Regions from separate parts of the Ochrobactrum sp. Marseille-Q0166 genome, predicted to be linked through region 1. Evidence: predicted binding sites of a transcription regulator. Region 1 holds the regulator's gene; each other region holds the start of a gene.
The links. The regulator PhoB, encoded in region 1, activates phosphate uptake and scavenging genes when phosphate is short. The targets are predictions, from matches to a motif close to TGTCATNNANCTGTCAT.
Positions count from the first base shown of each region.

Region 2: a site for PhoB is predicted at 4,516-4,532, ahead of H5024_RS07520 (UDP-2,3-diacylglucosamine diphosphatase). Genes of this name have one in related genera too.
Region 3: a site for PhoB is predicted at 4,160-4,176, ahead of ugpB (sn-glycerol-3-phosphate ABC transporter substrate-binding protein UgpB). Genes of this name have one in related genera too.
Region 4: a site for PhoB is predicted at 2,757-2,773, ahead of H5024_RS08810 (RNA degradosome polyphosphate kinase). Genes of this name have one in related genera too.

Region 1 covers NZ_JACJUO010000001.1:264,337-271,713, reverse strand. The annotation lists gene pstC (phosphate ABC transporter permease subunit PstC) at 1-365, shown strand, start outside; gene pstA (phosphate ABC transporter permease PstA) at 365-1,681, shown strand; gene pstB (phosphate ABC transporter ATP-binding protein PstB) at 1,744-2,517, shown strand; gene phoU (phosphate signaling complex protein PhoU) at 2,586-3,308, shown strand; gene phoB (phosphate regulon transcriptional regulator PhoB) at 3,428-4,114, shown strand; gene H5024_RS01225 (cell wall hydrolase) at 4,746-5,693, shown strand; gene H5024_RS01220 (hypothetical protein) at 5,744-6,010, opposite strand; gene H5024_RS01215 (aminopeptidase) at 6,245-7,377, shown strand, end outside.
Region 2 covers NZ_JACJUO010000001.1:1,578,313-1,585,689, forward strand. The annotation lists gene H5024_RS07500 (ABC transporter ATP-binding protein) at 1-249, opposite strand, end outside; gene H5024_RS07505 (ABC transporter permease) at 361-1,536, opposite strand; gene dgcA (N-acetyl-D-Glu racemase DgcA) at 1,598-2,578, shown strand; gene H5024_RS07515 (glycosyltransferase family 1 protein) at 2,548-3,618, opposite strand; gene H5024_RS07520 (UDP-2,3-diacylglucosamine diphosphatase) at 3,605-4,462, opposite strand; gene H5024_RS07525 (citrate/2-methylcitrate synthase) at 4,593-5,675, opposite strand; gene H5024_RS07530 (NADP-dependent malic enzyme) at 6,107-7,377, shown strand, end outside.
Region 3 covers NZ_JACJUO010000002.1:1,193,370-1,200,746, reverse strand. The annotation lists gene H5024_RS16815 (MgtC/SapB family protein) at 1-453, opposite strand, end outside; gene ade (adenine deaminase) at 526-2,217, opposite strand; gene H5024_RS16805 (serine hydrolase domain-containing protein) at 2,281-3,789, opposite strand; gene ugpB (sn-glycerol-3-phosphate ABC transporter substrate-binding protein UgpB) at 4,259-5,560, shown strand; gene ugpA (sn-glycerol-3-phosphate ABC transporter permease UgpA) at 5,630-6,511, shown strand; gene ugpE (sn-glycerol-3-phosphate ABC transporter permease UgpE) at 6,523-7,371, shown strand; gene H5024_RS16785 (sn-glycerol-3-phosphate import ATP-binding protein UgpC) at 7,371-7,377, shown strand, end outside.
Region 4 covers NZ_JACJUO010000001.1:1,849,513-1,856,889, forward strand. The annotation lists gene ppx (exopolyphosphatase) at 1-428, opposite strand, end outside; gene H5024_RS08810 (RNA degradosome polyphosphate kinase) at 425-2,707, opposite strand; gene H5024_RS08815 (zinc-finger domain-containing protein) at 2,906-3,160, shown strand; gene H5024_RS08820 (FAD-binding protein) at 3,202-4,407, shown strand; gene H5024_RS21605 (GNAT family N-acetyltransferase) at 4,389-4,904, opposite strand; gene H5024_RS08830 (amino acid ABC transporter ATP-binding protein) at 4,951-5,760, opposite strand; gene H5024_RS08835 (amino acid ABC transporter permease) at 5,781-6,938, opposite strand; gene H5024_RS08840 (amino acid ABC transporter permease) at 6,941-7,377, opposite strand, start outside.

The sequences.
Region 1 (7,377 bases):
GTTCACTCCGCGATGGCTCACTTGGTCTTGGCGCAACGCGCTCTGAAACAATCAAACGTGTTGTTCTGCCAGCAGCCCTTCCGGGCATTGTCGGTGCATTACTGATGACGGCCTCGCGTGCGATTGGTGAAACCATGATTGTGGTTCTTGCAGCTGGCGTTGCAGCACGTCTCTCCGCCAATCCCTTTGAAGCAATGACGACGATTACTGTGAAAATTGTCAGTCAGCTCACGGGGGATCTTGAATTTGACTCGCCGCAGACGCTGGTTGCCTTTGCGTTGGGTATCACCCTCTTCGTTCTGACGCTGATTATGAACATCTTTGCGCTCTATATCGTCCGCAAGTACCGGGAGCAGTACGAATAATGTCCGATTCAACTCTCAATGCCGGCACGGCGGTACCAAAGCCCCAGCGCCGCGATATCGGGATCAAGCGTCGCTACGCTGCTGAACGTCGCTTCCGTCTCTATGGCGTGGTCGCCATTGCGATAGGTGTGTTCTTTCTATGCGCGCTTTTGTTTTCAGTTTTCTCGAAGGGCTATACAGCTTTCGGACAGACGACAATCTATTTGCCGGTCAAGCTTGACGCACAAGTTATCGATCCGGGCAATAAACTGGCAACAGATCCGAATGTGCTCATCACCGCCAATTATCCACTTCTGGTGCGTAACGCTTTGGCTGAAAAGCTCGGTGTTCCGACATCAAATCGAGCAGAAATGCGTGAAGTCGGACGCTTTTTCTCGGATGGTGTGCGTGTTCAGCTGCGCCAGATGGTGATGGATAATCCATCACTGATTGGCACAACGCAGATCGTTCCCGTACTCGCTGCCGCTGATATTGATTCTGCCTATAAGGGCCAGATCGATGTCGCAGTTCCGGAAGCAAACCGTAAGGTTTCGGACCGCCAGTTTGCCTGGATCAAGACCCTGACCGATGAAGGCATGATGAGGGAAGCTTTCAACTGGGGTCTTTTCACGAATGGCGCTTCGAGCCGTCCTGAAACCGCGGGTCTGGGTGTTGCGCTGGTTGGTTCTTTCTACATGATGATGATTGTGCTGGTGCTCGCCCTGCCAATCGGCGTGGCCGCTTCAATCTATCTTGAAGAATATGCCAAGAAGAACCGCCTGACTGACCTCATTGAAGTCAACATTAACAATCTCGCTGCTGTGCCATCGATTGTTTTCGGTTTGCTTGGGCTTGCGGTGTTCATCAATTTCTTCAATCTGCCGCGTTCGGCGTCTATCGTTGGTGGTCTGGTGCTGACACTGATGACGCTTCCAACCATCATCATTGCGACACGCTCTGCACTTCGTGCTGTGCCGCCATCAATTCGTTCTGCCGCGCTTGGTCTTGGCGCATCGAAAACGCAGATGGTGTTCCACCACGTGCTGCCACTCGCAGCCCCCGGCATTCTGACCGGAACGATTATCGGCCTTGCCCAAGCGCTGGGTGAAACCGCACCGCTACTACTGATCGGCATGGTGGCTTTCGTTGCCAATATGCCTGCAACCCCAATGGATCCTGCTACGGCTCTGCCTGTGCAGATTTTCATGTGGGCTAATGAAGCCGAGCGTGCCTTTGTAGAACGGACATCAGGCGCTATTATCGTCTTGCTCCTGTTCCTGGCAGTTATGAACATTGCAGCAATTATTCTGCGCCGCCGCTTTGAGCGCCGCTGGTAAACGGGAGAGAAATGATGAATCTCATGACCGAAAGATCTCTCGAAAAAGCCGTAGGAGAAAAAATGAACACCAACGCCCCTTCGATCAAAATGCGTGGCGACAAGGTCTGTGTGTTCTATGGCGAAAAACAGGCTCTGTTTGAAGTCGATCTGGACGTACCGGAAAAGATGGTGACAGCATTGATCGGCCCTTCTGGTTGTGGCAAATCCACCTTCCTTCGTTCGCTCAACCGGATGAACGATACAATCGAAGGCTGTCGTATCACCGGCAAGATTACGCTCGACAATGAAGACATCTATGATCCGAAGATTGATGTCGTTGAACTGCGGGCCCGCGTTGGTATGGTGTTCCAAAAGCCAAACCCATTTCCAAAATCCATTTTTGAAAACGTGGCCTATGGCCCACGTATTCATGGACTGGCTCGTAATAAGACAGACCTCGAAGAAATCGTTGTCACAAGCCTGAAGAAGGCCAGTCTTTTTGAAGAGGTGAAGGATCGCCTGCACGATGCTGGAACCGGCCTGTCCGGCGGTCAGCAGCAACGTCTGTGCATTGCGCGTGCGATTGCGGTCAGCCCTGAAGTGATCCTCATGGATGAACCTTGCTCGGCACTCGATCCGATTGCAACGGCCAAGGTCGAAGAGCTGATCGACGAGCTGCGTCAGAACTATACCATCGTCATCGTGACCCACTCGATGCAGCAGGCTGCACGTGTTTCACAGCGTACCGCCATGTTCCATCTGGGCAATCTGGTGGAAGTTGGCGACACCGACGTGATGTTCACAGCGCCGACAGAAAAGCGCACGCAGGACTACATCACTGGTCGTTTTGGCTAAACAATATTTTGGCAAAGGCGCGAACCGACGGTGGTTCCGCTTCCTGCATTTTTAATCAGAGGTCCATCATGGCGTCTCAGCATACTGTTAGCGCATACGACGAAGAACTTCAGTTCCTAACCCACAAGATTGCCGAAATGGGCGGTCATGCGGAACGCATGGTCGAGCAATCTGTTGCGGCGATTGTCAATGCCGACAACGCATTGGCGCAGCGGGTTATCTCCGACGATCTCATCCTCGATGCAAGCGAGCGCGAGATTGATGACAAGGCCGTAATGATCATCGCCAAGCGTCAGCCAATGGCGGTTGATTTGCGGGAAATCATTGGCTCCATCCGTATTTCAGCCGATCTGGAGCGTGTAGGGGATCTCGGCAAGAATATTGCCAAGCGCGTTGCCGCCGTTTCGGAATCGCGTCAACCGGGCAAGCTTTACCGGGGACTTGAAACCTTGGCAGAGCTTGCTCTGACGCAGCTCAAAGACGTTCTCGACGCCTATGCGACACGTTCAGTCCAGCAGATCAATATCGTCCGCGATCGTGACGATGAAATCGACGCGATGTACACGTCGCTGTTTCGCGAACTTCTGACCTATATGATGGAAGACCCGCGTAACATTTCGGCCTGCACGCATCTTCTGTTCTGCGCCAAGAACATAGAGCGTATTGGCGACCATGCCACCAATATTGCTGAAACGGTCTATTACATTGTGACTGGCCTTCAAATGCCTGCAGAACGCCCGAAAGAAGATCTGAGCCACGGTATTGTCGTGGATGAGGCTCGTAAATCCTGAACGCATGGCTTGCTGTAACCATCCAGTGAGCCATTGGAATATGTAAAAAAGCGCGGCGGCACGCGGTCGAACGGGGGAATTGCATGTGCCACCAGGCTTAACTCTATAGGAAACACTGCATGTCACAGGCACCCAAGATTGCTGTGGTTGAAGACGAAGAAGCGTTGAGCGTGCTGTTGCGCTATAACCTCGAAGCCGAGGGATATCACGTCGATACGATATTGCGCGGCGATGAAGCAGAGATTGCGCTGCGTGAAAACGTGCCGGACCTTCTTATTCTCGATTGGATGTTGCCCGGGGTTTCGGGCATCGAGCTATGCCGCCGCTTGCGTCAATGGCCAGAAACCGAGCGGCTGCCGGTGATCATGCTGACGGCGCGCGGCGAAGAAAGCGAGCGCGTTCGGGGCTTGAGTGTTGGTGCCGATGATTATGTGGTGAAGCCTTTTTCGACACCGGAACTGCTGGCGCGCGTCAAAGCCATGCTGCGTCGTGCCAATCCGAGTGTTCTCTCGCATGTGCTTAAAGTTGGCGAGCTTGTGCTCGACCGTCAGCAGCATCGTGTTTATCGCAAGGAAAAAGAAATTCGTCTTGGACCGACAGAGTTCCGTTTACTCGAATATTTCATGATGTCTCCGGGACGGGTCTTTTCGCGCAGTCAGCTATTGGATGGCGTCTGGGGACCGGATATTTATGTTGATGACCGCACCGTCGATGTCCATGTGGGGCGTCTGCGCAAGGCAATCAATATTGGCCGTACACTCGATCCGATCCGCACGGTTCGCGGTGCAGGCTATTCATTTGGGTGATCATTTAGGATTATTCGAAGCTTGATGATGGTCCGTTGCCTGACTGGCGGCGGGCTTTTTTCTATTGGAAAACTCATTCCGATTCGTAATTTTTAAGGGAAAACGGTTCCATAATCACACATGTCACACGATGTTACAGATTATTTCACAAAGTTGACCAAAGGTAAGCAGGTTCTTGTATGCGAAATTATTTCTGGTTTTTTCATAGTCGATTTCTGAGGCTTAGTAGGATGTTAAAGCTTTAACGAATTAAGGCAGTCATATGGTGCGTATCGTATGGTAAATGAATCGCGTGTAATCAACAGCTTATGAGTTTTGAATAAATACTTTAACTATTTATTAATAATTTAGAATGGCTTAGCACATAAGGGTAAGCGGAGATTCGAGTTGCTGAAGCTGTGTTTTCCGCAATAACTCCGATTTTGAAATATGATTTTTTGCCTTGTTTTTGCCTAAAAATCCGCAATCCTTGCACGGCAAGAAGATTAGCAAGACGTTTGAATTTTAGTTTTCGTTCGATTTGGCTTGAACGCCAGCCTGATGTAGCGGCTTTTTTTGAAGTGCTTTCAAGAAGTGAAATCAGACTGGATCAATTAAGGGTCGTAATGATGCAAATTAAGAGATTGAGCCTTTGACGCGCGCTTCCACAAAGAAACCATTGGTTATTCTGGGTTTGCTCGCGGCACCATTTTTGGTGGCGGGTTGCACGACGACCAGTGGTACGACCAAGACAAAAACCGAAAAGACGGCGGCCAGCCACGTCAAGACGGTCAATGGCGTCAAGACTTTCACATACACCGCCAGAGACAGGGAATGCCTCGAGCGTGCGATGTTCTTTGAATCGAACCGTTCGAGTCCTGATGGTCTGATGGCCGTTGGTACGGTGGTTATGAACCGCCTCGCATCAGGGAGCTATCCGGATACGATTTGCGGCGTTGTCGGTCAGAAGAACCAGTTCGCTCCCGGCGTTCTGACCCGTAAAATGAATTCAAAGGCTCTGCCGGATGTTCAGGCTGCAGCCGATGCTGTGCTTAAGGGTAAGCGCCATCCGTCCCTGAAGAACTCGATGTTCTTCCATACCGCGGGGCTCAAATTCCCTTATAATAACATGCACTATGTCCTGGTCGCCGGTGGAAATTCTTTCTACGAAAAGCGTGGTCGTGACGGTGAATTGCAGAACCCGGTTCCCCAGACGCCTTACAATCTCGCTTACGTATCAACGCCACAGTCGCCCTCTATGCCTGAAGGACCGTTTTATAACGTGACGACACAGCAGGATGGGACTGTTCCAGAGGCTCAGCCAACGGTACAGGTCGCTTTGGCTGAAGCTGCAAAGACCAACGAGGCACAGCAAAACGGTGGTGTCGGTCCACAGGCGCGTGGTGATCGACTGGCGACACTTCCTGTGAAACCTGCTGAAAAGCCTGGTCTGATGCAGGTTGCAAGTTATCAGCCGACTTTTGGTGAAACAGCGCCATCTGTACAGAATGTGTCACTGGGATATGCTGCCGACAAGAAGCATGTAGATGCCATAGGCGCAATGCTTCTCGCGCAGGAACGCCCGGAATCGCCGCTCTGAGAATTCTGTTGAACGAGAAATTGAAAAGCGCCCTTGAGAGGGCGCTTTTTTCATTTCACAGGCACTGCTACCGGAACGGGCTGATAAATTACCATCGGCCTGTCGTAGAAATCAGCTCTGTTCTGCCATTCGCGACGATCTGCGCGGCGGTCGAGATCAAGCCGCATCAGGCAATTCGCAAATGCGTCCGATTTCTGTTTAAAACCGTAGCCGCGACAAGCCTGTTCGTCGGCGGCGCGGCGTTGTTCTGGTGTCATGGTCTGACAACCAGCAAGCAGGCCAGCCACACCGAGGATAATAAGCACGCTTTTCTTCATAGCCGTTGCTCTCATTGAATAAAAGTTTCAATCGACCGCGATTTGAATATAGCGCAGTGGCGTGAAAAAGCGCAGTGAAATTAAGCCATTTTTCCTGGCACGTTCTGAAAAGTGCGAAGCAGTTTTCAGACAAGATTTGCGCCCAAAAGGAGTTAAGGCGCTTATCTGATGCAATTAGATTGAAAAGCGCTCTAAACTGCCACTGATTCTTTCAAACACGAGGCTTGCAGCCATATGGCACATGACAATAATGCTCCCGTCATCGATCCGGTAAAACTCGAACGTCTGGCCGAAGTTGCCGTGCGCGTCGGGCTGCAATTGCGGGAGGGGCAGGATCTGGTCATCACGGCACCTGTCGTGGCCCTGCCGCTGGTGCGTCTGATCGCAAAACACGCCTATAAGGCCGGAGCAGGCGTTGTAACGCCATTTTTCTCCGATGATGCAATCGCGCTGGCACGGTATGAAAATGCGTCGGATGAGAGTTTTGATCGCGCCGCTGGCTGGCTCTATGAAGGTATGGCCAAGGCTTATGCCAATGGTGCAGCACGTCTGGCTATCGCTGCCGACAATCCAATGCTGTTGTCTGCCCAAGACCCTGCAAAGGTTTCACGCGCCAACCGCGCTAATTCGAAAGCCTACCAGCCAGCGCTGGAAAAGATTGCCGGTTTCGACATCAACTGGAATATAGTTTCCTATCCTAACCCGGAATGGGCGAAGCTGATGTTCCCCGATGATGCAGAAGATGTTGCGACCCGCAAATTGGCCGATGCGATTTTTGCAGCCTCCCGCGTCGATGTCGCCGATCCGGTTGGTGCATGGGCTGCACATAACGCCGCATTGCGAACCCGCACGCGCTTCCTGAATGGTAAGGCTTACAGCGCGCTGCATTTCAAGGGACCGGGCACAGACTTGACGGTTGGTCTTGCCGATGGCCATGAATGGCATGGTGGTGCCTCCACCGCCAAGAATGGCATTACCTGCAACCCGAATATCCCGACCGAAGAAGTCTTCACTACACCACATGCGCTGCGCGTTGAGGGCTATGTATCGAGCACCAAGCCGCTGTCGCATCAGGGTACGCTGATCGATAATATCTCCGTGCGCTTTGAAGGCGGACGCATTGTCGAAGCCAGGGCCAGCCGTGGCGAAGAGGTGCTGAACAAAGTTCTGGATACCGACGAGGGCGCACGTCGTCTCGGTGAAGTCGCACTTGTTCCGCATTCCTCGCCAATTTCGCAGAGTGGGCTTCTGTTCTATAACACGTTGTTTGATGAAAATGCGGCCAGCCACATCGCGCTCGGCCAGTGCTATTCGAAATGTTTTGTTGATGGTGCAAATCTGTCGCCGGAACAGATCAAAGCGCAGGG
Region 2 (7,377 bases), 1.3 Mb from region 1:
AATCTCGATCTGCCCGGACTGCTTTTTATTTAGACCCAGAATAGTACGCGTCAGCACGGATTTTCCAGAACCGGACGGTCCGATAAAGCCCAGGACTTCCCCTTTAAAAACGTCAAGCGAAAGATGATCAAGCACAGGTGCGCGGCCGCCAAAACCAACGGTCACATCCCGCACGGAAATGATCGGCACAGGCTGATCGCTATTTTCTGTCTGCTGCACTTGCGGCTGATTATCTATGCTCGTGTCCATCACTATTCTTTATCCGAGCTTATCCAGCAACTGAATGGTAAGAAACGGCTTCGCAACGATTTTTATCCCTGAGTGTATCAGAAAGACCTCATGATACGCGGCTGAATGCCGTCAGAAGTCAATGGCTGCATAGAACATCGCAAACATGCCATCGACGACAATAACAACAAAGATCGATTTTACGACTGAAGCTGTTACCCGGCTACCAAGTGATTCTGCACTTCCACCCACTTTCATGCCTTCGACAGAAGCAAGTATACCAATAATCATCGCCATAAATGGCGCTTTAATAAGACCCGCAAAGTATGTGTTCAATGCCACGGCATCATGCAAGCGGGAAATAAATGCTTCGGGAGAGATATTTGAGTAAAAATAAGTAACGGCGGCGGCCCCAACCAAGGCAGATAAATCAGCAACGATCGTGAGAAGAGGCAAAATCACCACCAGCGCGACAAGCCGAGGGAAAACAAGCACCCCGACAGGATTAAGCCCTATGACCGTCAGCGCATCAGTTTCTTCGCGCATCTTCATGGAGCCTATTTCTGCCGTGATTGCACTGCCCGAGCGGCCAGCGATCATGATGGCAGTGAGCAAAACGCCCAACTCACGCAGAACAAGAATGCCAACAAGATCAACGACAAATATTTCAGCCCCGAAATATCGCAACTGAAACGCACCCTGCTGGGCTATAATTGCGCCAACAATTGTAGACATGAGGACGATGATAGGAATCGCACCGACACCCATCCGATCAATCTGTTTGACGATTGCTGGAAATGGAATCCCGCTACCGCGCCCTGCTTTGAGCTGTGCTCCACGAATGGTTGCACCCAAAATATGCATGGCCATCAGGAAATCCTGATAAACGGCAGCGACACCTCGACCGATAGAGTCCAGCATTTTGATGATAAAAAACGGCTTTTTTATCTGCTGCACGTCCAGCGTTCGCTGAACTGAGCTGCCAACTTCTTCTACAAGCGGCAGCCAAGCCGGTTTAATGCCTTCTAACTGAACGTCGATATTTTGTGACGAAAGCTTCTGACGCAACCGCTCGATTAGCCATGCTCCAGCTGTATCTAGCCCTTCCACACCTGACGCTTCAATATTGACGGCCTGCGAGCCCCCCATTTTTTCGAGTTCACGCATTTTACCGTCAACCAGACCGACGCTCTGCGAAACCCAGCGTCCGCTCAGAGCGATGCGACGCACACCTTCGTGCTCTGCCAAATCAATCTTAGGCGCGAGATCTGTAGCAGCACTTGCTTTGTCGGCAGCATCGGTCAACATGTCTTAGCCTCTTATACGAGTCGTTACACGACCGAAATACCGCGTCCTAAAGGGCATATCCATGCACAGTAGTTTGAAAATCATTCACGAACGCTATCCTATCGCCGGGAAATTCACAATCTCTCGCGGATCGAAGACCGAAGCATCTGTCATTGTGTGCGAGTTAAGTCGAGATGGTAGGATTGGCCGAGGTGAATGCGTGCCATATGCACGTTATGGCGAATCAATCGAAAGTGTAAGTGAACAGATTGAAGCGGTGCGCGCGATGATCGAAACGGGTGTCACACGCCAAGCAATTCAGACAATTATGCCAGCAGGTGCGGCCCGTAATGCGGTCGACTGCGCAATGTGGGACCTTGAAGCCAAGCTTTCTGGAAAAAGCGTAGCAGAAACACTGGGTATAGAGGCACATCCTTTGGAAACCGCAATCACCGTGTCGCTTGGCACACCGGCTGAGATGGCGGATTCAACTACAAAGGTCGCGCACTATCCGCTTATCAAAGTTAAAATGGGCGGTGATAATGACATCGAGCGCATTCATGCAGTTGCCAATGCTGCCCCCAACAGCCGCATAATCATTGATGCGAATGAAGGTTGGACCAACGAAAATATTGAAAAAAATATGATTGCGGCAGCCGAAGCTGGTGTGGTTTTGATCGAGCAGCCCCTGCCCGCTGGCAAAGACGAAATTCTAAGTCGGATTAAACGGCCCGTAATTATCTGTGCTGATGAAAGCGTTCATACGTCGATTGGGTTGGAAGATCTCGCCAAGCGCTATGATGCCGTTAATATCAAGCTTGATAAGGCCGGTGGATTGACGGAAGGCCTGGTTATGCGAGAGAAAGCCCGTTCTCTGGGCTTGCAAATCATGGTTGGGTGTATGGTCGGTACATCACTTGGTATGGCCCCAGCAGTTCTGCTTGCACAAAAAGCCAATGTTGTGGACCTCGATGGACCATTATTATTGGCGCATGATCGTGAACCGGGACTGCTTTACGAGGGAGCTCTGGTTTATCCCCCGGAAGCGGTTGTCTGGGGCTGATTATCCGGATACCTCATAGTTTGTGCGACACTTTTTGTGGAAGACAAAACATTTTCAAAGATGTCCGCACAGGCTTCCCATGTGAAATTCTTCAGCACTTCCGCCGGATCGAAGGCTGGCATGTTTAGGGCTGCTAAACAGGCAGCTTGCAAGTCTTCGGATAAAATTCCTGCTCCGGTGGTACCAACAACGTCGGAAGATCCCGGAACTGGAAATGCCGCAACAGGCAAACCCGATGCAATGGCTTCCAGCAAAACGAGGCCAAATGTGTCGGTTCTGCTTGGAAACACAAATACATCGGCTGATGCATAGATACGCGCTAGATCTTCGCCTTCTTTCTTGCCTACGAAATGGGCTTTCGGAAAACGGCCTTTCAAATCGTCAAGTTCCGGGCCGTCCCCAACGATCAGCATGGTTCCCGGTAGCTCGAGCTCCAAAAACGCGGGTAGATTCTTTTCTGTGGCGACACGTCCAACACATATGAACACTGGTTTTGGCCATTGCTTCGCCAATTTATCTCGCGGATGAAACAACTTGCGATCAACGCCGCGCGTCCAAAGCTCCAACCCGGTGAAGCCACGCCCTTGCAAATCATCAATGATTGACTGAGTTGGAACAAGCGTATGCGACGCCGCATTATGAAAACGGCGAAGAAATGCGTAGGTCCACTTTGGCGGGATGGGGACCCGGTCCCTAAGATATTCTGGAAAACGCGTATGGAAACTCGTCGTAAAACTCCACCCCATCTTAAGACAAGCGCGTCGCGCCATAAACCCGAGCGGGCCTTCCGTTGCAATATGCACGTAGTCCGGCTTTAGTTTGACCAGTCGCTGTCTAACTGTCGAAGGCCTTGTTAAGGCGAGTCGAATTTCTGGATAGGTCGGGCACGGGGCTGAGCGATAATCCTTTGGGGAAATCACGATCACCTCGTATCCCCGCTCCTTCATCAGCTCGCAGCATTTAGCCAGCGTTCTTACAACGCCATTTACTTGCGGATGCCAGGCGTCTGTAACGATGACAAGTTTTTTATCGGCTGCCATTTACCGTTTCTCGTGGCACTTTCGGGAACCCGACTATTTTGCCGCCGGTGTTTACATCCATAACCGCGGGTAGCAACGGCTTTTGATCCAATTGCTTCGCCCATTCGAGCAATTCCATACGGCCGTCAAAATGCTCCGCAACCGCTGTACAACTCTCAACCCAGTCCCCTGTGTTGATGTACTCAACACCATTCATTTTCTCTATTGTTGCATGATGGATATGTCCGCAGATAACCCCATCGACACCAATGCGCTGCGCCTCTTCTGAAACCACGTCTTCAAATTTACCGATGAAGTTAACCGCTTTTTTGACCCGGAATTTCGCCCAAGCAGAAAACGACCAATAGCGAAGGCCAAACTTGGCGCGTACGCGGTTCATAATCGTGTTGATCCAAATGGCGGTGTCGTAAGCCCAATCACCGAGATAGGCGATGAAGCGCGCATTTCGTACCACTACGTCAAACTGGTCACCGTGAATTACGAGAAACTTACGTCCGTCAGCCGCTTCATGAATTGCACGGTTCATCACCTCGATACCACCGAAATGCGTCCCTTGGAAATTGCGCAGAAACTCATCATGATTGCCGGCGATATAAATGATCGTCGCGCCCTTACGACTTTTGCGCAGAAGCTTCTGCACAACATCATTGTGTTCTTGTGGCCAATGCCAATTGCGTCGCAAGCGCCAACCATCAACGATATCGCCAACTAAATAAATCATTTCCGCATCATGACGGCGCAGAAATTCCAGCAAAAGTTCGGCCTGAGCCGCTTTAGAACCTAGATGCACGTCAGAAACGAACAGGGTGCGGTATTTCTTTGGCGCAGTCTGTTCTTCGCTCATTGGGTTGTCCTTCCGATGGCAACCTGAATTTGAGCGAAGAAGACCTGATTCAGGTCACAGGCATATGACGATGGAAATTATGCAACCTAAAACTCGTTGCACCCATGCTAACGCGAATAATCAGCAATGATTATTCTTCGACCCCTGTATATCGCAACGTCGGGCGAACAAGCCAAGGGGTTTGCATTTGCTCACGGCAATGAGCAACCCAACCGACAGTTCGTCCCATAGCGACTACACAACTGAACACCTCTGAAGGAAAACCCAACTGCTCTAGTAGCAGAGCAGAATAAATCTTGTGTCGAGTGAATAATCCGTTATTCCCATTATAGTTATTTTGGTCATCTATAAATTTATCGTCAAGACTTTCAATTAAAGATACCTTACTTGAAACTCTTAAGCCTATATCGTTCTGAAGATTGACGAGCGTTGACTTGATTATGTCAGCTCTTACATCTCCATTAGACGTTGATAAGCTGCCGCGTTCTTGAGTGGGCGCATTGCCATCAATGGCAGCAACTGGCCAATCATCCGTCATTTTTTCCGATGAAAGAATATCGAGGATGTTCGAAGCTGCGGTAGGATTACACTTTTGATTTTTTTCTGAAAGAACAGAAAGAGCAGTAATTATTGAGGACGTAATTGATTGCCGTTCCGATGCTGAAATTCGCGCAGCTAACGTTGCTGGTGTGAGGCCAAAATCCACGACAGAAATAAGAAAGGTATCGAGAGCTTGCGCTTCCTGCGGCTCAGGCATAGAAACATTCATCATTCGTAAAATATCTGCGCTATGAGGCAACGATGAATCAGGGCGAATTATATGCCTTCCACGTTTCATACGTATGAAAGCAGGTGCAAATACCGCCGGTGCAGCGACCACGTGCAGTGCGGTCGTAAAGTCATTACCATCAGGAATGCGGCTTACCAAAGCGCGAATTGCCTCCAGCGGTGACATTTCCAGTAAAGTATCGTCGATTTCTTCAGTGTAATGAAAGATCTGCTCTCGCGCCTGCCCAAGAGCAAATTGCAAATTATCATCAAACATATTCTTCTGGAAAAAATTAGGCCATAATAAATCGATACAGCCCTCTATTTTCACATCATGACAAATTCTTTTTATTGATTTTCCTAATAAAAAGAAATCACCTGTTTGATCATCATACCTTGAAATAATTGTTTCAGAGAAAACTACGTCATTGCAATTATCTTTCATTAAAATTACTCCGATTTTTACAAAATAAGATGTTATAATAACTCACTTTTTGAACAAATAAATCGAATAATGTTGTTAGCTAATTATAATTAATCTAATTTAAAAATTTTAATTCACAAATAGTATTGATTACTAAAAAGAAGGATAAATATAAGTAGCATAAAATTATCTTTCCTTAAAAATATACTTGAAATTTTTTCATATTTTGAACGAGACATTATCTCGCTGCATCCAATAAAAAATTTAAATTTTCTAACGTGGATAAAAGAGCAGTTGATTTGATATTACCGCATTTGCGTAATAACTGCTTGTTAGAATCGGGCCTACATTATTTTGGAAGTTTGAGATAGAAGCGACATTGGCTCAACGGGTGCGAATTGCCATCTGCGAAATTCCCCTATTGCAAGCATGAACCGGAAAGCGATGCGATCATGACGAATAAAAAGACACCTAAAACCTCCACGCGTTCGGATTTTGATGAAGCGGCTCTCTTCTTTCATCGCTATCCAAAGCCGGGAAAACTTGAGATTCAGGCAACCAAACCGCTCGGCAATCAGCGCGACCTTGCACTTGCCTATTCACCTGGTGTCGCTGCTCCGTGTCTCGCAATTCATGAAGACCCTTCGACCGCTGCTGAATATACAGCGCGCGGTAATCTCGTAGCCGTTGTTTCGAATGGCACAGCAGTTTTGGGTCTTGGAGATATTGGTGCACTTGCATCAAAGCCGGTTATGGAAGGCAAGGCTGTCCTGTTCAAAAAATTCGCAGACATTGACGTCTTCGATATTGAAATTGATGCGCATGAAATCAACCGAATGGTTGATGTAATATCAGCGCTTGAACCTACGTTCGGCGGCATCAATCTTGAAGACATCAAGGCGCCGGAATGCTTCGAAGTTGAAGAACAGCTTCGTGAAAAGATGAATATCCCGGTTTTCCATGATGACCAGCATGGAACGGCTATTATCGTTGCTGCCGCTGTTCTTAATGGTCTGGAACTGGCAGGTAAAGACATCGCAAGTGCAAAGATCGTCACTTCTGGTGCGGGCGCTGCGGCACTCGCCTGTCTTAACCTGCTCGTTAAGCTTGGCGCAAAGCGTGAGAATATTTTTGTCTGCGATCTTGAAGGCGTTGTTTATGAAGGCCGTAACGTCCTTATGGATCGCTGGAAAGACGTGTACGCTCAAAAAACAGATGCTCGCGTTCTGGCTGATGTTATTGGCGGTGCAGATGTATTCCTCGGTCTATCGGCCGCGGGTGTGCTGAAGCCCGAATTACTCAAGCAGATGGCTGAGAAGCCGCTTATTATGGCGCTCGCCAATCCAACCCCTGAAATCATGCCAGAGGCGGCGCGCGAAGCACGCGCTGATGCGATGATATGTACGGGACGCTCGGACTATCCAAATCAGGTTAATAACGTTCTTTGTTTCCCTTACATTTTCCGCGGTGCGCTGGATGTTGGTGCAACAGCCATCAATGAAGAAATGAAGCTTTCTGCGGTGCGCGCAATTGCTGCGCTTGCCCGTGAAGAGCCCTCAGATGTAGCGGCCCGCGCCTATTCGGGTGATACACCGACGTTTGGGCCCAACTACCTTATTCCATCTCCCTTCGATCAGCGCTTGATCTTGCGCATCGCGCCCGCAGTTGCTAAGGCCGCAATGGACAGCGGGGTCGCAACACGCCCAATCGAAGATTGGGAAGC
Region 3 (7,377 bases), on a different contig from region 1:
CGCCTGCTCATCAATTGGAATGCGGTTGATGAGATTAACGAGCGGTCGCAATAACGTATTTCCCAGCAAAACGTATAGGGTTAGAAGCGCTGCTTCCGCCAGCATGTCTGTTCCTGCGCAGGCACCAACGGCTGCTGAGCACCAGAGCGTCGCAGCTGTGTTCAGCCCACGGACGTTCATGCCCTCTTTCATTATGACGCCAGCGCCCAGAAACCCGACGCCAGAAACGACATAAGCGATAACACGCAACGCTTCGGCACTACCTGCAAGACGCGCAGCTAGGTCAACGAATGCAGCTGCCCCCAGCGCAACAAGCGCGTTGGTACGCAATCCCGCAGTTCTCTGGCGATATTGACGTTCGGCACCGATCATCGTGCCAAAGATGAACGCGGCGGTGAAGCTCACCGCCGTGTCGAGGAATGGATAAAGATCAAAGGTGTTCAAAAATTGCATGGTCAAAATCCGATTTATGCCAGTGCGTTAGCAAATCAGATTAATGCAATTATGACGCTATAGTCAGTCTGTTCAATTGCCCACAAATTCGAACTTGTCGACATCGACAAGTCCGCGATCTGTGATCTTCAAATGCGGGATCACTGGCAAGGCAACAAAAGCCAATTGGAGAAACGGCTCTTCTAGCACAGAACCGAGCTCCTCGGCGGCATGGCGAAGTGCGCGGAGTTGTTCGCGCACGGTTTCATAAGGTTCAACGCTCATCAGTCCTGCAATAGGAAGAGGCATTTCTGCGAGCACTTTTCCATCGCGCACCACGACAAATCCACCTTCCATTTCGCCTAAGCGGTTGGCGGCTGCTGCAATATCTTCATCGGAAGTGCCAACAACGCAGATATTGTGGCTGTCATGGCTGACAGTTGACGCAATGGCTCCGGCTTTCAGGCCAAAACCATGTACGAATCCAGTGGCAATATTGCCATTCTTGCCATGTCGCTCGACGACTGCGATTTTGACCACATCGCGCTCAAGATCGGGTTCCACGCCATGCGGACCAACTTTAAGATCATACTCCAAGCTTTCCGTGATGATCTTTCCCGGAACAATGCCAATTGCACGGGTTTTGCCGCTGTTGGATTGTGATCTGAAGCTTGATGCACTGACAGTGGGCGCTTTCACGCTGTTGCGCCCGACTTCCGCAACTGATCCACGCGTTGAGAAAAGTTCTTCCGAAACCACCCTGCCCGCAGACAGAACGATTTCAGCATTGCAACCTTCAAGACTGTCGACGACCACGAGATCGGCGCGCTGTCCCGGCGCAACCAGACCGCGATCAAACAGCCCGAAAGCGCGCGCTGCCGAAACACTTGCCGCGCGATAAATAGCAAGCGGTTCAACACCACCTGCGATCGCCGTGCGGATGAGATAATCGAGATGCCCTTGATCGGCGATATCGAGTGGATTGCGATCATCGGTGCAAAGCGCCAGAAATTGCGAGTGACGCTCAGTGATAATCGGCATCAAGGCATGCAGGTCTTTGGATACGGAGCCCTCACGCACCAACACATGCATACCTTTACGCATCTTTTCCAGCGCTTCTTCGGCACTGGTCGCTTCATGCTCGGTGCGAATACCAGCTGCAATATAGCCATTCAGATCCAGTCCACGCAGAAGCGGTGCGTGACCATCAATATGTCGCCCCTGAAAGGCTTTAAGCTTTGCCATGCATTCAGGGTCTTTTGAAAGAACACCGGGAAAATTCATGAACTCGGCGAGACCGATGACCTTCGGATGGTCGGCAAAAGGCAGCAGATCATCGATCAGCAGTTCGGCACCGGATGTTTCCATATGGGTAGCAGGCACACAGCTTGAAAGCTGCACCCGGATATCCATGATCGTCTCCAGCGAACTATCGAGGAAATATTGCAGACCTTCTACGCCAAGAACATTAGCTATCTCGTGGGGATCACAAATAACTGTGGTAACGCCCTGTGGCAGCACGCACCGGTCAAATTCATGTGGCGTCACATTCGACGATTCAATATGGAGATGCGTGTCGATGAAACCCGGCACGACAATGCGACCGGAAATATCGATTTCCTGTTTTCCCTGATAGGTACCGAATGTTCCCACAATACGATCACCGCTGATCGCTATGTCGCTTTCAACCAGTTCGCCGGTTACGAGATCGAAAAAGCGGCCACCTTTCAACACGATATCGGCGGGCTCACGACCGGCACCCTGATCGATCATCTGTTCAAGCATCGGCTCACTCCATTCAAATCATTTTCGGAATCAATTTCCCGAAAATAACATAATGAAGCGGTTTCAACGCTGATATTCAATCATACGGCTGCGGTTGAGTACCAATTCAAGTCTATTGCCGCCAAGCAGATGGACGCAAATGCGTTTGTTCCATGGGCCATCCCGCAACGTGAATAAAGCTCTGCCATTGCCAAGATCTTCGAGTGGCATCACCTGACGCGCGGGACCGATACCCATAATAATGTGACCATTGTCGATAGTGAACGACGCACCATACAGTGGAGCGATCCAATGACCGTCAAACTCGTTATCGACTGGCCTCGCTTGAACTGGATACAATTCGCGCTGCGCATGGCCGATCTCGCCTTGAAGCACCTCACCGTTCCACCGCAACCTCATTGGTGAAGATGGCGACAATGAAGAAGCCCAGCCTTCTCCAATATCATAGAGCCGATCTTCTGCACCCAGATAATTGGCAACACCGTCGCATACCTCAAGCCAGAACGGGCCATCATCAGCGACATATAATCCATCCGGGATGGAGTCGGTCGCAGCAGGAAGCGAAAGTCCATTGAGCGCGGCCATGCAGTCACGGGCGATCTTATATGTATCTGCATCTTCGCGGTTTGAAACTACGATTATGCCCGTCTTGTCAGCAGGGTCGAGAAGGAAATAGCTTTTATATCCGGGATGCGATCCACCATGGCCGACAAGACGTTTCCCGTCCACTTCGTTCCAGCGCAGGCCGAACCCATAGCCTGTCGCACGACCATCGCTTAGAAAATGTTCCGCCGACAGCTCCGACAGCAATCCACGGAAGCCCTCCCCACCGGCAAGAAGTGCCTGCGCCCATTTCGTAAGCGCCATGCCGCTGCCAGCAAGGCTCCCAGATGCAGAAAGATGAAGGCCTGCCGAGCTTTCCTGCCATTTATCTCCGTTTTTCCAATAACCGGGCGCGAGTCCTTTGACAGGATCTGCCCACATATCTGGAACATCCATACCTATATCGAGCGGCTGGCTTATCGCTGAACGTACAAAATCTTTTAAAAATATGCCTTTACGGTTAAGTGCCTCTTCAACCAGTCGATAACCCGTATTGGAATAGGAGATCTCAGTCCCCGCAGAAAAATTGAGACGCGTCAAAGTCGAAAGAAACTCGATTAGGCTTTCGGAATTTGTATGAGAGTAAACCGACAGGCCCAATAAAGTCAGGCACTCACGTACATCTGGTAAACCACCTGTCATATCCAGCGCAGCGGCGATGGTTACATCCGCTAACGGCATCTGCAATTCCGGGAGGTGTTCACCGAGACGATCACCAAGAGCAATCACATCAGAATGACGCAAAAGCATTGCGCAGAAAATATGCTTGGTGATGGAAGCGTAGCGAACGACCGTATTTGCCGTAAATGGTATGCCCGTAGAAAGGCTCTCAAGCCCTCCCGCATAGGCAAACTTCACACCGCCCAAATCAAAACCGATGATGACACCACCGGGTTCATCTTTGGCCCACTTTCTGGAATGAAGCTTTGCAGACAGAGACGCTGCATTCCAGTCGATATGGATGGGCATAAAAACTCCGTAAGATATTTTGGCAATGCTTTGCCTACGTTCAAAATAGTAGCGTGCGATCAAAACTGCCTAAAAAATTCATATCAACAGCTTTTAAGACAACTCACTTAAATTGGGATTCGAATGGCAGCGCAAGGCCATGAGTTTGCTCATTTTTTTAATGAAATGAATATTTCATATTAATAATATGCAAAGTGGTCAGCTGCGATCAAAAATCACTATGCTGAACCTATGGAACGACTGATCGGAACACTATCCACATCTTCTACACATAATTATCGATTCTTTTTCGTTTTTTTTCCTTTCACCAATTAACATTTTCGGTTTTATTCTATTTAGGGAGAGAAAAGTTGCCCTATAGCGAAATAGCAGTCATATAAGTGTAATAACCATAATGCAGGTATCGGAGCATGAGATTGGATCGAGTCCATTCTTGAACTTCACGAAACCTCATTTCCGAGGAGGAAATATGCTTACCCGTCTGATCACGACTTCCGCGCTGACCGGCGCCCTCGCCCTTACTGTTGGTTCACAGGCTTTCGCTCAGACTGAGTTGTCTTGGTGGCACGGCATGGCCGGTGCCAATAACGAGATGGTCAATGAGCTGTCAAAAGAGTTCAATGAAAGTCAAAGCGAATATAAAATCGTTCCGGTCTATAAAGGCAGCTACCCAGAAACGTTGAATGCTGGCATTGCCGCTTTCCGTTCCAAGCAGCCACCTGCAATCATTCAGGTTTTCGATGCCGGCAGCGGTGTCATGATGGCGGCTGAAGGAGCAATTGTTCCTGCTGCGGACGTACTTGAAAAAGGTGGTTATAAATTCGACAAGTCTCAATATTTGCCAGGTATTGTCGCTTACTACTCGAAGCCAGACGGCACCATGTTGTCGTTCCCATACAACTCGTCTTCGCCGATCCTTTATTATAATAAAGATACTTTCAAGAAAGCTGGCCTCGACGAGAACAATCCACCAAAGACCTGGCCGGAAGTTTTTGAAGCAGCCAAGAAAATCAAGGCAAGTGGCGCTTCGCCATGTGGTTTTACTACGACATGGCTGACATGGATTCAGACTGAAAACTTCTCTGCCTGGAACAATGTTTCCTTTGGCACCAATGAAAATGGTCTTGGCGGCACCAACGTTGAACTCAAAATCAATGAGCCGCTCTTCGTTGAACACTTTCAGGCAATTGCCGACCTCGCCAAAGATGGAACCTTCCGCTATGGCGGTCGTACATCTGAAGCCAAGCAGCTCTTTACGTCTGGCGAATGCGCAATGTTAACCGAATCCTCCGGTGGCCTTGGCGACGTGGTGAAATCTGGGATGAATTACGGCATCGGCCAGTTGCCCTATTATGAGGGGCATGGCCCACAGAACACGATTCCAGGTGGAGCAAGCCTCTGGGTCTTTGCTGGCCTCAGCGACGATCAATACAAGGGCATCGCACAGTTCTTCAACTTCCTCTCGCAGACCAATATTCAGCAGAAGCTGCATGAAAAGTCCGGCTATCTTCCTGTGACAATGGCCGCTTATGAAGCAACGAAGAACTCGGACTTCTATGAAAAGAATCCGGGCCGTGAGACGCCAATCCTTCAGATGATGGGCAAAGCCCCCACAGAAAATTCGAAGGGTGTGCGCCTCGTCAATCTGCCGCAGGTTCGTGACATTCTCAATGAAGAGTATGAAGCGATGCTCGGAGGCAAGCAGGATGCAAAGACTGCTCTCGACAACGCTGTAAAACGCGCCAACGAAGCTATTGCTGCAGCACAATAATTTGATGAACTAAAGTGTGCCGCCTTCCCAAAACGGGTTTGGCGGCATTGCTATCGTAAGGAAATTCCGGTGCAAAGTGTCACGTTTCCAAACAAGATCTTACCCTACTTTCTGCTGGCCCCACAGATCATATTGACTGTGATTTTCTTCTTCTGGCCAGCAAGTCAGGCAATTTATCAGTCCTTCATGCGTGAAGACGCTTTTGGGCTGAAGTCCACCTTTGTCGGGTTGGCGAACTTTACCAATGTGCTATCGGATCCGAACTATCTGCATTCCGTGCAGGTGACGATTGTTTTCAATCTTCTGACAGCATTCGTTGCCATGGGCGCAGCCTTGTTGCTTGCAACCGCTGCCGACCGTGTCATTCGGGGTAAGACATTCTATCGAACACTTCTGATCTGGCCTTATGCCGTGGCACCGGCCGTAGCTGGCATGCTCTGGCTGTTCATGTTCAACCCTGCGATGGGTACACTTGCCTATATGTTGCGCAGTGCCGGCTTTGCATGGGATCCGCTGCTTAATGGCAATCAGGCCATGGCTATGATTGTGGGTGCGGCAGCATGGAAGCAGATTTCCTATAATTTTCTGTTTTTTGTCGCAGGCCTTCAGGCAATCCCGAAATCGCTGATTGAAGCGGCCGCCATAGATGGCGCACGCGGCGCACGGCGTTTTTGGTCGATCGTGTTCCCGCTTCTGGCACCAACCACTTTCTTTCTGCTGGTGGTCAACACGGTTTACGCGTTCTTCGACACCTTTGGTATCATCCACTCCGTAACAGGTGGCGGCCCTGCCAAAGCAACCGAAACTCTGGTCTACAAGGTTTATAACGACGGCTTCGTCAATCTTAACCTCGGCTCTTCATCGGCGCAGTCCGTTATTCTGATGATTATCGTGATCGCCCTGACCGCATTCCAGTTCCGCTTCGTTGAGAAGCGCGTACATTATTCGTGAGTGAGGCGAAAATGATTGAAAAGCGCCCAGTCTCCAATCTGTTAGGTCACCTGATCCTTATCATCGGGATTATCGTTGTTGCCTTTCCGATTTATTATACTTTCATCGCTTCTACGATGACATCAGGACAGATTATACGCCCACCGATCGCGCTAGTGCCTGGCGGTCATATGCTGGAAAACTACAATGAAGCCATTTTCGGCGGCGTCGAGCGTGTGGTCGGTGTGAGCCTTGAGCGGCTTCTTTGGAATTCGTTCGTGGTTGCAATGCTTATTGCTGTCGGGAAAATCATCATTTCCTTCATGTCGGCTTTCGCGATTGTATTTTTCCGCTTTCCGTTCCGCATGTTCTTCTTTTGGATGATCTTCGTCACGCTGATGTTGCCGGTCGAAGTGCGTATTCTGCCGACCTATAAGGTTATTGTCGATCTGGGTATGATCGACACTTATGCAGGCCTCACACTGCCGCTTATGGCATCGGCCACAGCAACATTCCTCTTCCGCCAGTTCTTCCTGACCATTCCCGGTGAATTGGTCGAAGCTGCGCGCATCGACAATGCAGGCCCATTCCGCTTCATGCGCGACATCCTGCTACCGCTGTCAAAGACGAATATTGCTGCCCTCTTCGTCATTCTCTTCATTTATGGCTGGACCCAGTATTTGTGGCCGCTGCTCGTCACCAATGATGCGAAAATGAACACGATCATCATCGGTCTACGCCGTATGGTGGATTTCGCTGATGCTTCCACACCGTGGAACTACGTCATGGTTACGGCCATTCTGGCTATCATACCGCCGATCCTCGTTGTTGTTCTCATGCAGCGTTGGTTCGTCAAAGGTCTCGTGGAAACGGAAAAATAATGAGCA
Region 4 (7,377 bases), 1.6 Mb from region 1:
GTTACGCCCTGCGGTTTGTAAAAACCGGAAATGATACCCAAAGCAGAATAATAGGCTTCTTCCTTACCGGTCAGCACTTCAATGTGTCGTCCAAGAATGGCCTCGGCTTGCGAAATGAAATCGGGACCGTTTTTCGCTTCACGTGCAGCGGCTGTTGCGAGTGCATGAATTGAAACCGCCCCCGCCTGTTCGGCCAGAACGCGAAAACGCTTCAATGCGCGCAAGGCAATATCGACGGACTTCTCATTAAGCTTTCCGGTCTTGGCCAATCCTTTACCAAGACCACAGAGAAGCTTTTCATTGAAAAGCACTGTCGGAGACCGGACGATGCCCTCGTAAACAACGACTCGGATCGAGTTGGAACCGATATCGATAACCGCAACGGGTTTGAGCCCCTTCAAACGGCCTTGTGCAACTGCTGGACTCATGAAGTCGTTTTTCTTTCAGCCTGTGCACGTCTACGATGCGCAGTGAGGCGTGGGGCAGATGACTTCGGTGACTTTCCTCGACCAGACAAGCTGGGATTTGTCATGAAATATTCCTGCGCGTTGAAGGCTTCTTCTCCATCCGCCTTTTCTATCCGGCGAGAGGTACCATCCGCAAGTAGCTGATAGCTCTGTTGGTTATCAATTATGTTGGCAAACATAATTTGCGACAGAATCTGCTGGTGTACAGTGGCATTCGTTACTGGCACCAAAGTCTCGACACGGCGGTCCAGATTGCGCGGCATCATATCGGCAGAACCGATATAGACGATTGCCTTGTCGGACGGCAAATCATGCCCATTTCCGAAACAGAAAACACGGCTGTGCTCGAGAAAACGTCCGACAATCGACTTCGCGCGAATGTTGTTCGAAAGACCTGGAACCCCCGGACGCAGGCAGCAAATACCGCGTACAATCAGCTCAATATCAACCCCTGCCTGACTCGCTTTATAGAGCGCATCAATAATCTGTGGATCAACCAGCGAATTCATCTTCATCCAGATGGCAGCGGGCTTACCAGCCTTCGCATTGCTAATCTCATCTTCAATGTGCTTCAAGATTCGCGCGCGAAGCGTCAATGGTGAGATCGCGATTTTCATTTCCTCGGCTGGCTGCGCATAACCGGTAATGAAATTAAAGATATGCGCAACATCTCGCGCAATATCAGTATCTGAAGTAAAGAACGACAAATCGGTATAAATACGCGCCGTGATCGGGTGGTAATTTCCCGTACCAAGGTGAACATAGGAACGCAGTTTCTGATCTTCACGGCGAACAACCAGCGACATCTTTGCGTGCGTCTTCAGTTCGATAAAGCCGAACACCACCTGAACACCTGCACGCTCCAGATCGCGCGCCCAGCGAATATTGGCTTCTTCATCAAAACGCGCCTTCAGCTCGACAAGGGCCGTTACCGATTTGCCAGCTTCGGCCGCATCAACCAATGCACGCACAATGGGACTGTCATTGGATGTACGATAAAGCGTCTGCTTGATTGCAAGCACATCCGGATCAGCCGCAGCCTGACGAAGAAACTGCACCACCACGTCAAATGATTCATATGGATGATGGACCACTATGTCCTTTTCCCGAATTGCGGCAAAGCAATCGCCGCCATGCTCACGGATACGTTCGGGGAAACGCGGATTGTAAGACACGAATTTCAGATCATCGCGCGGAACCGACACAACTTCCGAAATCATGTTGAGCGCAAGAAGACCTTCAAGAACACTGATACGGTTTTCGGAAACACCGAGTTCAGTTGCAACAAAAACCCGCAATGCTTCAGGAATTTCAGCATCAAACTCTATACGGATCACCTGACCACGGCGGCGGCGCTTCAAAGCTGTTTCGAAAAGTCGAACCAAATCTTCCGCCTCTTCTTCCACTTCTATATCGCTGTCGCGAATGATGCGGAATGTTCCGGCGCCACGAACTTCATAGCCAGGGAACAGACGACCAATAAACAGGCTGACTGCATCTTCAATGGTGATAAAGCGGAAAGAGTTCTGCTGTTCAGACGGAAGCTGGATAAAGCGCTTCAGCGCAACCGGAATACGCAAAAGCGCCGTCATTGGATGACTATCGAGGCGGCGTGCGAGTTGCAGCGCAATCGAGAAACCAAGATTTGGAATAAACGGGAATGGATGCGCAGGATCGATTGAAAGCGGTGTCAGAACCGGGAAAATCGTTTCAAGAAAATGGCCTTCCAGCCAATCTTTTTCTGTTTCCGACAAGGCTGATGGGCGGACGATCTCGATATTTTCTTTTTCAAGTTCTTCGCGCAGCGTGCGCAAGCGTTCCTGCTGCCCTTCCTGAAGACGGCCTACTTCTTCCAGAACAAAATCAAGCTGTTCCTGTGGTGTGCGACCATCGGCGCTGCGCATGGCAACACCTGCACGCACCTGTGCCGCCAGACCCGCAATACGCACCATGAAGAATTCATCGAGATTGGCTGCAGAAATTGACAGGAAGCGCAGACGCTCAAGCAACGGCTGGCGTGTATTGCCAGCTTCTTCCAGAACACGACGGTTGAACTGCAGCCACGAAAACTCACGATTGACAAAGCGCTCCGGGCTTTGCATCAGCTCAGAAATCTTATCATCATTCATAGCTTCTTGAGCACCCCCAACTTTTCCGAGATTCTTTTCCGCGGAAAGACCGTTGGCTGGCTGAATGGTCAAATCAGTCGTTTGTGATGCCATAATGCTGTTTTCGTTCATTTTTCCTGTCCCGGCTTTTACCGGAAAATCCCGGCGCGACCATAAGCCTATGGCTGTCATATGACAGTTTGATAGCAAACCGCCTAAATTGTCTCCAGAATTGATGAAAACACTTCCAGAAACAAGCCGTTCGGGGTAAACGCTTTAAAAATAACTATTCAGACTGAATACCACGATCCAAAAGCGCCGGAGCATATTATGTCCGATCACATCATTCCGCACTTCCAGAACGACGCTGGTCACAATTCCATTGAAATCGGTGTCAAGGAATTCATGTGCGTCGGCGCGAACCCGCCCTTCGATCATCCGCATGTTTTTCTCGACATGGGTCATGAAAGCGAAGTCGTCTGCCCATATTGCTCGACACTCTATCGCTACAACCCGCAGCTTCACGCTGATGAAACTCTACCTGCTGGCTGCGTCTATGATGCGCCTGCGGATAAAGCTGCCTAAACATAAATAACGGCATTCGTGCCGCTGATATTATGAGCAGCTTGGTCAAGGGACGCATATTGATTGCAGGGGCCGGTGTTGCCGGTCTGAGTGCCGCGCTTGAATGTGCAGCGCGCGGATGGACTGTTCAGCTGGTTGAAAAAGCAAAAGCCCTGTCCGAAGTTGGCGCAGGTTTGCAGCTGGCTCCGAATGCGATGCGCCACCTTGAACGCCTCGGCGTTGCAAACCGCCTTTCCTCACAAGCCGTTACGCCAGAAGCACTCTATCTCATGGATGGGCGTAAGGCTCGCCCACTGCTCGCCATGCAACTCGGCGACAAGGCATTCAAACGTTGGCGTCATCCTTATATCGTTTGCCATCGTGCTGATTTGCAAACAGCGCTGTTAGATGCCTGCCTTGAGAATCCAAATATCGAGATTAATCTCGATGCTGAGATTATTGGCCATAAAGCAGATCAAAACGGCCTCACCGCAACGATCAGACGTGGTGGAGCAGATGAAGATATTGCAGCGGCCTATCTGGTTGCTTGCGACGGTGTTTGGTCTGCGCAGCGCGCCACGGCCGGATATGATAAAGCACGTTTCAGCGGTCATATCGCGTGGCGTACAACACTGGCAGCTAATGCCCTACCCTCAAGTTTCAGCGCCGCCGTACCGGAAAAAAAGTCCGTTTCTGCCTGGCTTGGACCGAAAGCGCATTTCATTGCTTATCCGGTAAAGGGCGGCGACTTCTTCAATTTCGTCGCCATAACGACCGGCGATAATCCTGGTGAGGTGTGGTCGAAGACAGGTGACAAAGTGCAATTGCAGTCTTTCTATGAAGGCTGGAGCAATCCTGTGCGTGATGTTCTCTCAGCTCCAACCGATTGGACCTACTGGCCGCTTTTTGAAATGGCTGAGGCTCAATTTGTCGGCCCGGACAGAACGGTCTTTCTCGGTGACGCCTCTCACGCAGTCACACCCTTTGCAGCGCAGGGTGCTGCCATGGCAATTGAAGATGCGGCAGCACTGGCCGAAGCATTGGATGACGGCGAGCCGAATTCAGCGCTGAAGCGATTTGATTCTATTCGCAAAGAGCGAATCGCAGCTGTTGCAAAACGGGGCCAACTGAACCGCTTTGCCTATCACGCTACAGGTGTATTTGCGCTGGGACGCAACATCCTCTTTGCGATGCGCAGTCCAGATACTTTCCTGAAAGATCTGGACTGGCTTTATGGCTACGATGCCGCTCAGGCTGTTCGGGGCTGATTGAAAAGCAACTCCGACGATCCCTTCAAGAAGCCTAGCTTCTCATAAAAAGGCGCCAGTCTTTCGGGGCAATAAAGCTCAAAACTTTTCACACGTCGCAACTTTTCATGCGATAATATGCGTTGAATAATTGTTTTTCCAAGTCCATGACCGCGAGCTTTTTCTGCGATGATCACATCAAAGATCATCGCCTTGAAGGTGAAGTCGCTTAATACGCGTGCAAAGCCGATTATGCTTCCCTCTGCATCATGACAAAAAATCGTCAGGTCGCAATGGTCCAACATATGTACGACGTCTTCAAACGATCGCGCTGCGGTCCACCATTCTTTGCTGTAAAAGTCATAAAATTCGCGGTGAGCTTCCGATGGTAGATGTTCAGACCAATGACATCTTGTCACGCTAACCTCCTCCTTAAGAACCGTAAACCTCTTGCAACTTTGACCCGTTCGGCAACCACGTTCAGCTTTGCGAAAAGTCGGGCAGCAAATAGAAAACACCCGCCGTTATTAGCGGCGGGTGTTTTTTAAGATGCAACCTGTTTTTTCAATGCAGAATCTGGCTCAGGAACAGCTTGGTGCGCTCATGCTGCGGATTGTCGAAGAACTCGGCTGGTGAGTTCTGCTCAACAATCTGCCCCTGATCCATGAAGATCACGCGGTTTGCAACCTGACGTGCAAAGCCCATTTCATGCGTTACGCAGATCATCGTCATGCCTTCATCCGCAAGGCTGACCATCGTATCGAGCACTTCCTTGACCATTTCCGGGTCGAGCGCCGATGTCGGCTCATCAAACAGCATCACTTTCGGGCTCATGCAAAGCGCACGGGCAATCGCCACACGCTGCTGCTGCCCACCCGAAAGCTGGCCCGGATATTTGTTGGCCTGCTCTGGAATCTTCACACGCTTCAAATAATGCATGGCGATTTCTTCCGCCTGCTTCTTGGGCATCTTGCGCACCCAGATTGGCGCCAACGTACAGTTTTCCAGAATGGTCAGATGCGGAAACAGGTTGAAGTGCTGAAACACCATGCCGACTTCGCGACGCACTTCATCGATCTTCTTGAGATCATTGGTGAGTTCGATGCCATCAACGATGATCTGGCCCTTCTGGTGTTCTTCCAGACGGTTGATACAGCGGATCATGGTGGATTTGCCGGAACCCGATGGTCCGGCAACGACGATGCGTTCGCCGCGCATGACTTTCAAATTGATGTCGCGCAGAACATGGAACTCACCATACCACTTGTGCATGTTCTTGATCTCGATGGCCACTTCGGTCTTCGAGACTTCGAGTTTTGACCGGTCGATTTCGACACCAAGCTCTGATTGCGGGAGGGCGCTTTGTGCACTCATTTGGACTATTCCCTTTATTCTTATCGTTTATGACCTGTGTCGAGCCGTCGTTCCATGAATATAGAGTATCGCGACATGGCGAAACAGAAAATCCAGAACACGAAGCCCGCAAAGACCAATCCAGTTGCAGGTGTCTGTGGAGAAGCCCAGTTTGCATCGGAAAAATTCTGTCGAACGATGCCGAGCAGATCAAACATACCAATGATGTAAACAAGGCTGGTGTCTTTAAACAAGCCAATAAATGTGTTCACGATACCGGGTATCACGAGCTTCAAAGCCTGTGGCAAAACGATGAGGTTGGTCTTTTGCCAGTAGCTGAGACCCAGTGCATCGGCGCCCTCATACTGGCCTCGAGGGATAGCCTGTAGGCCCCCACGCACCACTTCTGCCATATAAGCCGACGCAAAAAGTGCCACGCCGATAAGCGCTCGAAGCAGCTTGTCGAAAGTTACACCCGGCGGCAGGAACAGCGGCAACATTACGCTGGCCATGAACAGCACTGTGACCAACGGAACACCACGCACCGTTTCGATGAAGATAATAGACAGCGTCTTTATGACGGGCAGCTTTGATCTTCGTCCCAACGCCAATACGATACCCAGAGGCAGCGACACCGCGATACCGACGAACGACAGAACCAGTGTTACTAAAAGGCCGCCCCAAAGCGAAGTTTCGACATAACGCAGTCCAAAAGAGCCGCCGACCAACAAGAAAAAAGCAATAATGGGGAACACGAAGAAGAACAGAACCGCGTTTATCACCTTGTGCGGAATCTTGGGGATGAGCAACGGCAAAAGCAAAATGACAAACAATAAAGCGGTCACGTCAACGCGCCAACGTTCATCAAGCGGATAGCGCCCATAGATAAATTGCTGATACTTGGCATTTACAAAAGCCCAGCAAGCGCCTGACCAACCTTCTGGTTGCACACCACCCTGAACGATAGTGAGGCATGCGGTACGGTCTGTTCCTGTCCAGGCGGCATTCACAAAAAGCCATTGGATAATGGGCGGTAAAAACCATGCCACAAGCGCCAGACCAAAAACTGTCAAAGCAGCATCGACAGGCGTGGCAAAAAGATTGACACGCAACCAGTGCGCAACACCTTGAACAGAATGCGGTGGTGCTTCACCTTCGACCATTTGTGAGCGTACATATTGGAGACTTGAATTTTCCATGGTCATCTCTCCACCAACGCCATTTTCGCATTGAACCAGTTCATCAAACCAGAAACGATCAAGCTGATGCTGAGGTAAATCACCATCCATATGGCCACGACTTCAACGGCCTGTCCGGTCTGATTAAGAATTGTGCCTCCAACCGCAACAAGATCGGGGTAGCCGATGGCGATCGCCAACGATGAGTTTTTAATCAGGTTCAGATACTGGCTGGACAATGGCGGGATAATAATGCGCAAGGCCTGCGGCACGATGATCAGACGCATGGTTTGACCGGGACGCAGGCCCACAGCGTAAGCTGCTTCTGTCTGGCCCTTATTGACACCAAGCACGCCTGCACGCACGGTTTCTGCAATGAAAGAGGCCGTATAGAACGACAAAGCTAGAAGCAAAGCGAGGAATTCCGGCTTAACCTGTGCACCACCTGTCAAATTAAAAG